Regions from separate parts of the Synechococcus sp. H55.8 genome, predicted to be linked through region 1. Evidence: predicted binding sites of a transcription regulator. Region 1 holds the regulator's gene; each other region holds the start of a gene.
The links. The regulator NtcA, encoded in region 1, controls nitrogen genes in cyanobacteria. The targets are predictions, from matches to a motif close to GTANCNNNNGNTAC.

Region 1 (3,278 bases):
GAATGTGCAGATCCAGCAGCCAGCAGACCAAAGCGCCCTTGAGGTAATAGGAAACCTGGCTGTTGAGGCTATTTTCGTGGGGACGGTAGAGTTTGATCCAGGTGTCGAAACTGGATTCCCGCAGCGATTGCACGGCCCGACCCGGAGTACGCTGCAGCCGGCCAATTTGCTCGGCCAGGATCTGCAAAAAATCTTTGGCGCTGAGGATCCCTGCCCGCAGCAAGATGACATTTTCGTAGTAGCTGGTTGCCCCCTCGCAAAACCAGAGGCAGTCCACGTAATTTTCTTGGTTGTAGTCAATTTTCTCCAAAGCCAGAGGGCGCAGCCGCTTGACGTTCCAAGCATGGAAAAGCTCGTGGGCCAGCAGAGCCAAAAAGCGGCGATAGGACTGGGGCCGACGCAGCTCCAGGCCAGAATAGTTGAGGGTGGTGCTGTACTTGTGCTCTAGGCCGCCAAATCCCCCTGCCGACAAATGCACAATAAACCAGTAGCGGTCGTAGGGCAGCCCGCCAAAAAACGCCGCAGTGGCCCGGACAATTTTCTCGGCATCGGCCACCGCTTGCTCCAAATCCAGGGTGCCTGCTCCCCAGACCACGAAGTAATGCGGGATCCCTTCCACTGCAAACGACCGCAACTGGTGCAGGCCCACCTCCACCGGACTATCCACCAGCTCGTCGTAGTCTGCCGCCACAAAAGACTGGCCGGAAGCAGGATCCTCAGAAGAAGAAATCAAAGGTCGCAAACTGGTGGCGATGCGCCAATCAGGCTTGGGAGGGATCACCGTCAAGGTGTAGGGTTCCCGCTCGCGACCGGGCACATAGAAAAAGAGCGCCGCCCCGTTGAAGTAGGCGTGGGTGAGATCCAAATGGTTGGTGCGCACCGTCAGCTCATAGGCATAGACCCGATAGCGAACCTTCACAGCCGAACAGCCCGGCGGCTCGATCTCCCAAGTGTTCTTATCTACCTTCCGCCAGGCCAAAGGGATCCCTTGCTCCGTTGCCGCCTGAAACTCTTGCACATGGCGGGCATATTCCCGCACCAGGTAGGATCCCGGCGTCCACACCGGCAGCCGCAGTCGCAGAGGCACTTCTGGATCCACCTCTTGGATCTGTAGTTCCACCTCCAGCAGATGCTTGGCCGGCTCCGGCATCCGCACTGTGAAATGCTGGCGGCTCAGTTGAGAAGGTGCAGCAACAACAGCCTCCGGGATCCCCATAGGATTTTCCAGTCCACCACTTGCTTCCTACCACCCAGAGCTGGCAAGGCCCCAGTGACAATAGCCCTTATCCTACCCTTGGCTTGGGATCCCTTTGTGGAACAGAAACGAGACCTAAAAACGTAGCCCATGCTACAAAGATGCCTAGGCAGAACCCTCTACCTTAGGGTAAACCCGGCTATTGTTGCCGATTCTGGAGTCGATAGGGTTGCAACTCGGCCCAATGCTTCTAAATTGATCTTACATGGATTGATCTTAGGTATAAACTGACCTCAAAAGGTTGATGAGTATGGTGGTGGCCGTCGCAGAAAAATCTCTGATCACAGCCTTCAAGCAACTGGGAGGCCCTCACCATCCTCCGGTTATCGAAACGTTTGAACGTGGTAAGACCATCTTTTTCCCTGGGGATCCGGCGGAGCGGGTTTACTTTTTGGTGAAAGGAGCTGTCAAGCTCTCGCGGGTCTACGAAATGGGGGAAGAAATTACCGTTGCTCTTCTACGGGAAAACAGCATCTTCGGGGTGCTCTCCTTCATCACAGGGCAGCGCTCCGACCGCTTCTATCACGCGGTGGCCTTTACGCCTGCTGAGTTGCTCTCTCTGCCGATTGAGCAGGTGGAAAAATCCCTGCGGGAGAACGCCGAACTGGCCATGTTGCTGCTCAAGAGCTTGTCTTCCCGCATTTTGCAAACGGAGATGATGATCGAGACGCTGGCTCACCGCGATATGGGATCCCGTCTGGTTAGCTTTTTGCTGATCCTCTGCCGCGATTTCGGGGTGCCTGGCCCGGATGGGGTCACCATTGATCTCAAGCTGTCTCACCAGGCCATTGCCGAAGCCATTGGCTCGACCCGCGTCACCATCACCCGTCTGTTGGGAGAGCTGCGCAAGAAGAAGTACATTTCCATTTACAAGAAGAAGATCACTGTACACGACCCGATGCGGCTGAGCCACCGCTTTGTCTAGAGGGGATGGGGCCTAAACTCTGCCCCCCAAACCAGCCAATGCTCAACTCACCCCTGCAGCTCCGCAGAATCTTTGGGTTCTCTCTCTTAAAGTTTTCTGGAAGCTGACGGGATCCCGGTCAAGGATCTATTAGCCTGTGGGGGGATCTGGCTTTGGCCAGAGCTGTCTAGCCAATTGCTGAGGTGTAACTGTGGAAACGGCCATCGAGTGGATTACCGCCCATGAGATCCTCGACTCGCGAGGACGCCCCACCCTAGAAGCCCTGGTGGGCCTGGCCAACGGAGCAACGGGCTTGGCGCAGGTGCCCAGCGGCGCTTCGACCGGTACCTTTGAGGCCCACGAGCTGCGGGACGGGGATCCCAAGCGCTATGGAGGTAAGGGCGTGCTGAGGGCGGTGGAAAACATTCTTGGCCCCATCCAGTCGGAGCTGCGGGGAGAAGATGCCCTCAACCAAGCCCGCATCGACCAGTTGCTGATCGACCTGGACGGCACCCCCAACAAGTCCCGCCTGGGGGCCAACGCCATTTTGGCAGTTTCTCTGGCGACGGCCAAAGCGGCGGCGGAAGCGGTGGGCCTGCCTCTTTACAAATATCTGGGCGGGCCTTTTGCCAACTTGCTGCCGGTGCCGTTGATGAACGTGCTCAACGGCGGTGCCCACGCCGACAACAACGTGGACATCCAGGAGTTTATGCTGGTGCCCATTGGTGCGGCCAGCTTTCGCGAGGCGCTGCGCTACGGGGCCGAGGTGTTTGCGGTGCTGAAGACGGTGCTACAGCAGAAGGGGCTGTCCACCGGGGTGGGGGACGAAGGCGGATTTGCCCCCGATCTCCCCTCCAATGCGGCAGCTTTGGATCTGTTGCTGACGGCCATCGAACAGGCAGGCTACAGGCCGGGGGAAGATATCGCCTTGGCCCTGGACGTGGCCGCCAACGAGCTGCTGCAGGATGGGCAGTACCACTTCGAGGGCCAAGCCCGTAGCGCCGAGCAAATGGTCAATTACTACGAGCAACTGCTGGCCAACTATCCCATCCTTTCCATTGAAGATGGACTGGCGGAGGAAGACTGGGCCGGCTGGCAGGCCCTCACCACTCAACTGGG
Region 2 (3,278 bases), on a different contig from region 1:
AGGTCACCGTCGGCCATCGGGCCGTCATCCACAGCGCCCACATCGAGGCGGGATCCCTGGTGGGGATTGGGGCCGTCATCCTCAACAGAGTCACCATCGGGGCGGGCAGCATGGTCGGGGCTGGAGCGGTGGTCACCCGCTCGCTGCCGCCCCGCTCTTTGGCAGTCGGGATCCCGGCCAAGGTCATCCGCACCCTGACAGACCAAGAGGTGGAGCAGTTGCGCCGCCACGCCGAGCACTATGTGGATTTGGCGCTGCAACACGCCCGTCGTTTCGCCAGATGGCCGGGCCCTGCTGCTCCGGCCTAAGCCTACCCTTCAGCAGCGGGGATCCCCGCAGAGCACCCAGGTATCTTTGCTGCCGCCCCCTTGGGAGGAGTTGACCACTAGGGATCCCTTTTTGAGGGCCACGCGGGTTAGGCCGCCGGGATGAACGTAGATCTCTTTGCCGTAGAGAATGTAGGGCCGCAGATCCACATGGCAGGGCTCCAGCCTCAGCCCCTCTCCCCAATCCACGAGGGTGGGCACGCGGGAAAGACACACAACGGGCTGGGCGATGTAGTTGCGGGGCTGGGCGCGGATTTTCTCGGCAAAAGCGGCCCGCTCCTCCGGTGTGGCCCGCGGTCCCATCAGCATGCCGTAGCCGCCCGACTCATTGGCCGCCTTCACCACCAACTTGTCCAGGTTCTCCAGCACATAAGCTTGATCCTTGGGATCCCAACACAAGTAGGTGGGCACATTGGGCAAAATCGCTTCTTCTCCCAGGTAGTAGCGGATCATCTGGGGCACATAGGCGTAGATGACCTTATCGTCTGCCACTCCTGTCCCCAAGGCATTGGCAATTGCCAGCCGACCCGAGCGATAGACCTCAAACAGGCCGGGTACCCCCAAGAGGGAATCGGGGCGAAAGACCAGCGGATCGATGAAGTCATCGTCGATGCGGCGGTAGATTACATCCACCCGTTGCAGGCCCTTGGTGGTGCGCATCTGCAAATAGCCATCGGCCACCACCAAATCCCGTCCTTCCACCAGCTCCACCCCCATCTGCTGGGCCAGAAAAGAATGCTCGAAGTAGGCGGAGTTGTAGATGCCGGGGGTGAGCACCACCACTGTCGGGTTGGCCAGGTGCGGCGGCGTCAGATTGAGGAGGGTATCCAACAAGTGGCTGGGGTAGTCGTCCACCGGGCGGATCCCCATCGTGTTAAACAGCGAGGGAAAGGTGCTTTTCATCACCCGCCGGTTTTCCAGCACATAGGAAATGCCCGAGGGGCAGCGCAGGTTGTCTTCCAGCACGTACCAAGTCCCGTCCCGATCCCGCACCAGGTCGGTGCCGGTGACGTGGCACCAAATTCTCCCCGGCGGGTTGAGCCCAATACAAGGCCGCAGGAATCCTTTGGCCGTCTCGACCAGCTCAGCAGGGATCACCCCATCCTTGAGGATCTTCTGGTCGTGATAGACGTCGTCGATAAACAGGTTCAGGGCATGGATGCGCTGCTTCAGGCCCTGCTCCAGCCGCTGCCACTCAGAGGCTGAGACGATGCGGGGAATGATGTCGAAGGGGAAAATCCGCTCCGTGCCCTGGCTGTCGCCATAGACGTTGAAGGTTACCCCCATCTGAAAGAGGGCTGCCTGGGCCGCCGCTTGCCGCTGCTGCAGCTCTCCTTCTCCCAGCGAATGCAGGCGCTCAATCAGCGGGATCGCCTCAGGGCGAGGCCGACCGCGCCCCACAAACAGCTCATCGTAAAAACCTTCACCTGGGTCATAAGTATCAAAACGCACGTCGGGATCCCTCGAACCCTACCCTGTTTTACTGTGGGCGGCTCTGGATTTGCCTAGTGTGCTTCCGGCTACTTTTACGGTTATCGTGGTGGAAGTTAGGACAGGGGGTATACCGGTTGCCCCCAGTCAGCCAGAGTTGTCAAGGTTTATGGTGGCGAGCGGTACTTTCTCAGCTTTGTTGTCAATGTAGTGTAGAGGAATGAACCGGACACCCTCTTTTGTAAATCGGCCCCTCATCGGCGTTACTACCCCCAGCCGCAACGGCCAGGGAGATTTTGTGGCGCCGGGCCGCTATGTGGATGCCCTTCGCGCTGCTGGCGGGATCCCCGTTCTTTTTCCCCCAGGCGAAAGTGAGCCACAAGCGCTGCTGGCTGCGGTAGATGGGCTGGTGTTGACAGGAGGCGGCGACCTTTGCCCCAGCACCTACGGAGAGGATCCCCAACATCCCCAGGTGCGTCACGTCAGCGCCGAGCGGGATCGCTTTGAGATGGCCTTGGCGGCAGCCGCGCTGGCGCAAGGGATCCCGGTCTTGGGCATTTGTCGAGGGATGCAGTTGCTGAACGTGGTCAGCGGCGGCAAGCTGATCCCCCATGTGCCCGACGTGTACGACGAGCTGGATCATTTCAACCCCGCCGATCGCAAGCCCGTTCGCCACAGCGTCAGCCTCATCCGCTCCACCCGCCTGCAGCAAATTGTCGGCGTCGACGCAATCTCCGTAGTCTCTTGGCACCACCAGGCTGTTTGGGGGGTGCCGGCGGGCTGGCGTTTGGCTGCCTGTTCTCCCGACGAGCTCATCGAGGCCATCGAGCACGAAACCCATCCCTGGGCTATTGCCGTGCAGTGGCACCCCGAGTTCACCTTTGAAGAGGCTGAGCATTTTCGCCTGTTTCAGGCCTTTGTGCAGGCAGCGCTGCAGTTTTCGCCGCGCCTGGCCAGCCCTGAAGCAATGCCTCAGGTTGCCTAGGGATCCTGTGCTGCTGCTGGAGAAGAGGCGGGGGCTTATCCCTCGCGATAGCCGGGGAGAGCCCTTGCTATGCTTTGCCCAGTGCCCCCAAAAGAGGGCCTATGAGCAGGAGACAGGCACTGGCTAGAGCAGTTCTGGGTGTCTTAGCTTTTTTCGGTTTAGGTTTTGGCTGTAGTCCCAGCCCTTGGCTGCGTCAGTTTGGCACCCCTTCCTCTGACGAGGCTCGCGCCATCGCAATTGATGGAAAGGGAAATATTTGGGTGGCGGGGGTAACGGAGGGAAGCTTTTTGGGCCAAAGCTCGGCAGGGGGTGGCGATGGTTTCTTGCGCAAGTACAATGCCTGGGGCCGAGAGCTCTGGACACGGCAGTTGGGCACCCCTGCTTTAGACGAAGTTGTGGCGGTGGCAGTGGACAGGAGAGGGAACACCTGGGTGGCAGGAGTGACCTACGGCGCTTTCCCTGGCTACAGCAATGCCGGCGCAAAAGACATCTTCCTGCGTAAGCACGATCCCCAGGGTCGGGAGCTCTGGACGCAG
Region 3 (3,278 bases), on a different contig from region 1:
TTTCGTGGTAGAGCCGCCGCAGGGCATAGCTCCCTTCATGGCAGGTCTTGCTGAAATCCAGATCCTCGTGGCCGTTCTCCGCAAAGCTGGCTTCCTCAACCGCAGATTCCTCCGCCAACTCTGCCTCAGGCGGGGCGGCAGCAGAGCTGGGTTTAGGATGGCTCTGGGGCAAGACGTGATACTCCTGAGCCAGGCCGTGTTCCGAGAGCCAGCGCTCCGCTAACATGGCCGCCATACAGCCGGTGCCGGCAGCGGTGATGGCCTGGCGAAACTCGTGATCCTGCACATCCCCGGCGGCAAACACGCCCTCTACACTGGTGGCTACCGATCCTGGGCGGGTGACAATGTAGCCCACTTCATCCAGCTCCAGTTGCCCCGTGAACAAGTCAGTGTTGGGCTTGTGGCCGATGGCGTAGAACAGGCCGCCCACCGCCATCTCCCGGATCTCGCCCGTCTGGTTGTTGCGCACCTTCACCCCGGTCAGGCGCTGGCCGTCGCCCAGGACTTCCACCGCCTCGGTGTGCCAGTGCACCGTAATCTTGGGGTGGTTGAGCACCCGGTCTTGCATGGCCTTGCTGGCCCGCATCTTGCCACTGCGCACCAGCATGTGGATATGGGATCCAAACTTGGTCAGGTAGGTGGCCTCCTCACAGGCGGTATCGCCACCGCCGATCACCACCAACTCCACCCCCTTGAACATGGGCATGGCCCCATCGCAGACGGCGCAGGCGGACATGCCGCGGTTCCAGTAGGTCTCCTCCCCGGGCAGGTGCAGGCGCTTGGCCGTGGCCCCGGTGGCGATGATCAAGCTGTGGGTGCGCACTTCCCGCTCGTCAGAACGGACGACAAAAGGCCGCTGGCTCAGATCCACAAAGGTGACATCCTCGGGGTAGAGCTCCGCCCCCCACCGCTGTGCCTGGGCCCGCATGTTTTTCATCAGTTGGGGGCCGCTGATGCCCTCGGGAAAGCCCGGAAAGTTCTCCACCTCGGTGGTGGTCATCAGTTGCCCACCCGGGATCCCGCCCGCCTGGAAGCCCTCAAACACAACTGGCTTCAGGTTGGCGCGCCCGGCGTAAATGGCCGCCGTAAACCCAGCAGGGCCAGAACCGATAATCACCACATTCTCAATCCGACTTTGCTCTGTCATCCGCTCTCTCTCCTTCTGCAACAGGGATATTACATCAAACTCATAATGACTACGCTTTAGCCTAACACGATTCGGCGAACTGGGCGAGGCTGGGGCTCGTCAGTCCTATTTTCGCTCCCTTGGGGCAGCCGAGGCATTGGCCTATCTAGAACGCAGGTGTGGACTGCTGGCGGGCCTAATCCTGAGCTGGCGGCAAGAGGTCTTGCCCAGGTTGTCTCATCAGTTGGGCAGAAGGCCAGAGCCGGGCCAGTTTTGTATCAGAAGCTACAAAATGCCGGTGTTGGCCTTTCTAGGATGGGTGAGCGCTTTTGGCCCATCCAAGTCGAGGCGCGGGGATCATCCGCTGGGATCCCATTTGTTTCAGCCACAATTTCCCCAGTCTTAACTGCAACCCAATCAGGAGAGAGCGATGGCATCCACGCCCCAAGAAGTGCTTCAGATGATCCAGGACAACAATGTCCAGATGGTGGATCTCAAGTTTGTCGATATCTTCGGCACCTGGCAGCATGTCTCCTTCCACACCTCGATGATTAAGGAAGAAACCTTCACCGAGGGGCTCCCCTTCGATGGATCCAGCATCCGGGGCTGGAAAGCAATCAACGAGTCGGACATGTACATGGTGCCGGATCCCAAGACGGCCTGGATCGATCCCTTTCTCGAGGTGCCCACCCTCAGCATGACTTGCAGCATCGTTGAGCCGCGCACTGGCCAGCCTTACAGCCGCTGTCCCCGCAGCCTTGCTGCCCGTGCCGTCGCCTATCTGCGATCGACAGGCATTGCCGATACCGCCTACTTCGGGCCGGAGGCGGAATTTTTCATTTTTGAGGATATTCGTTTCGACCAAACTCAAAACTCGGCCTACTACTTTGTGGATTCCATTGAAGGTCGCTGGAACTCAGGCCGTGAGGAGAAAGGTGGCAACCTCGGCTACAAGCCTCGCTACAAGGAGGGCTATTTCCCCGTTCCGCCCACCGATGCGCACCAAAATATCCGCACAGAGATGCTGCTGACCATGGGCAAATTGGGGGTGCCCATCGAGAAGCATCACCACGAGGTGGCGACCGGCGGGCAAGGGGAGTTGGGCTATCGCTTCGCCGATCTGGTCACCGCTGCCGACTACATGATGGTCTACAAATATGTGATCCGGAACGTGGCCCGCAAGCACGGCAAGACGGTGACGTTTATGCCCAAGCCCCTGTTTAACGACAACGGCACCGGCATGCACACCCACCAGTCCCTCTGGAAGGATGGTCAGCCCTTGTTCTACAGCGAAGGCACCTACGCCAACCTGAGCGAGACAGCTCTCTACTACATCGGCGGCCTGCTCAAGCATGCTCCGGCGATCTTGGCTTTCACCAACCCCACCACCAACTCCTACAAACGCTTGGTGCCCGGGTTTGAGGCGCCAGTCAACTTGGCCTACTCGCAGGGCAACCGCTCGGCTTCCATTCGCATTCCGGTGACCGGCAACAATCCCAAAGCCAAGCGTCTGGAGTTCCGCTGCCCAGATGCCACCTGCAACCCCTACATCGCCTTCTCGGCCATGTTGATGGCCGGCCTAGACGGGATCAAAAACAAGATCCACCCCGGCGAGCCCCTCGACAAGGATATCTACGATCTGGAGCCGGACGAGCTGGCCAAGATCCCCTCCACACCTGGATCCCTGTTGGACGCTTTGGAGAACCTGCAGAAGGATCATGACTTCCTGCTGGAGGGAGGTGTCTTTAGCGAAGATCTCATCCAGACCTATATCGAGTACAAGATCGACAACGAGATCAACCCCATCAACCTGCGGCCTCACCCCTACGAGTTCGCACTCTATTTTGACGCCTGATCGAGGTTTTCATCCAAAACATTCGTTCTCGAATGAGGTTTTGGAACGGGATCCCTTCTTTTGCCGTGGGGATCCCCTTTTTTTGCGCCTGCCCAGGTATTCTGGGTGTGAGCGCCGAAGTCTAGAGGTTGGAGGGAGGGTTTACAATGGAATGGCTTATTTTTGTTCTGTTCTCGTTTTTTCTTATCGGCCTTCTGGCGCTTGTTGTCTATCTAGCTGACTATCTAGAGAAGAAGCGTCGGGAAGCTTTGGATCAGGTAGCCAGGAGCCTGGGCATGTCGTTTTCAGCGGAGCTAC

Region 2: a site for NtcA is predicted at 1,930-1,943, ahead of NW862_RS08055 (circularly permuted type 2 ATP-grasp protein). Genes of this name have one in related genera too.
Region 3: a site for NtcA is predicted at 1,402-1,415, ahead of glnA (type I glutamate--ammonia ligase). Genes of this name have one in related genera too.

What each region holds. Positions count from the first base shown of each region.
Region 1 is NZ_JANSJC010000002.1:168,622-171,899, forward strand. Features, by position in the region: gene NW862_RS01825 (M61 family metallopeptidase) at 1-1,216, opposite strand, end outside; gene ntcA (global nitrogen regulator NtcA) at 1,506-2,180, shown strand; gene eno (phosphopyruvate hydratase) at 2,371-3,278, shown strand, end outside.
Region 2 is NZ_JANSJC010000015.1:60,358-63,635, forward strand. Features, by position in the region: gene NW862_RS08050 (gamma carbonic anhydrase family protein) at 1-308, shown strand, start outside; gene NW862_RS08055 (circularly permuted type 2 ATP-grasp protein) at 318-1,778, opposite strand; gene NW862_RS08060 (gamma-glutamyl-gamma-aminobutyrate hydrolase family protein) at 1,978-2,742, shown strand; gene NW862_RS08065 (SBBP repeat-containing protein) at 2,844-3,278, shown strand, end outside.
Region 3 is NZ_JANSJC010000011.1:47,647-50,924, forward strand. Features, by position in the region: gene trxB (thioredoxin-disulfide reductase) at 1-1,147, opposite strand, end outside; gene glnA (type I glutamate--ammonia ligase) at 1,557-2,981, shown strand; gene NW862_RS06505 (hypothetical protein) at 3,257-3,278, shown strand, end outside.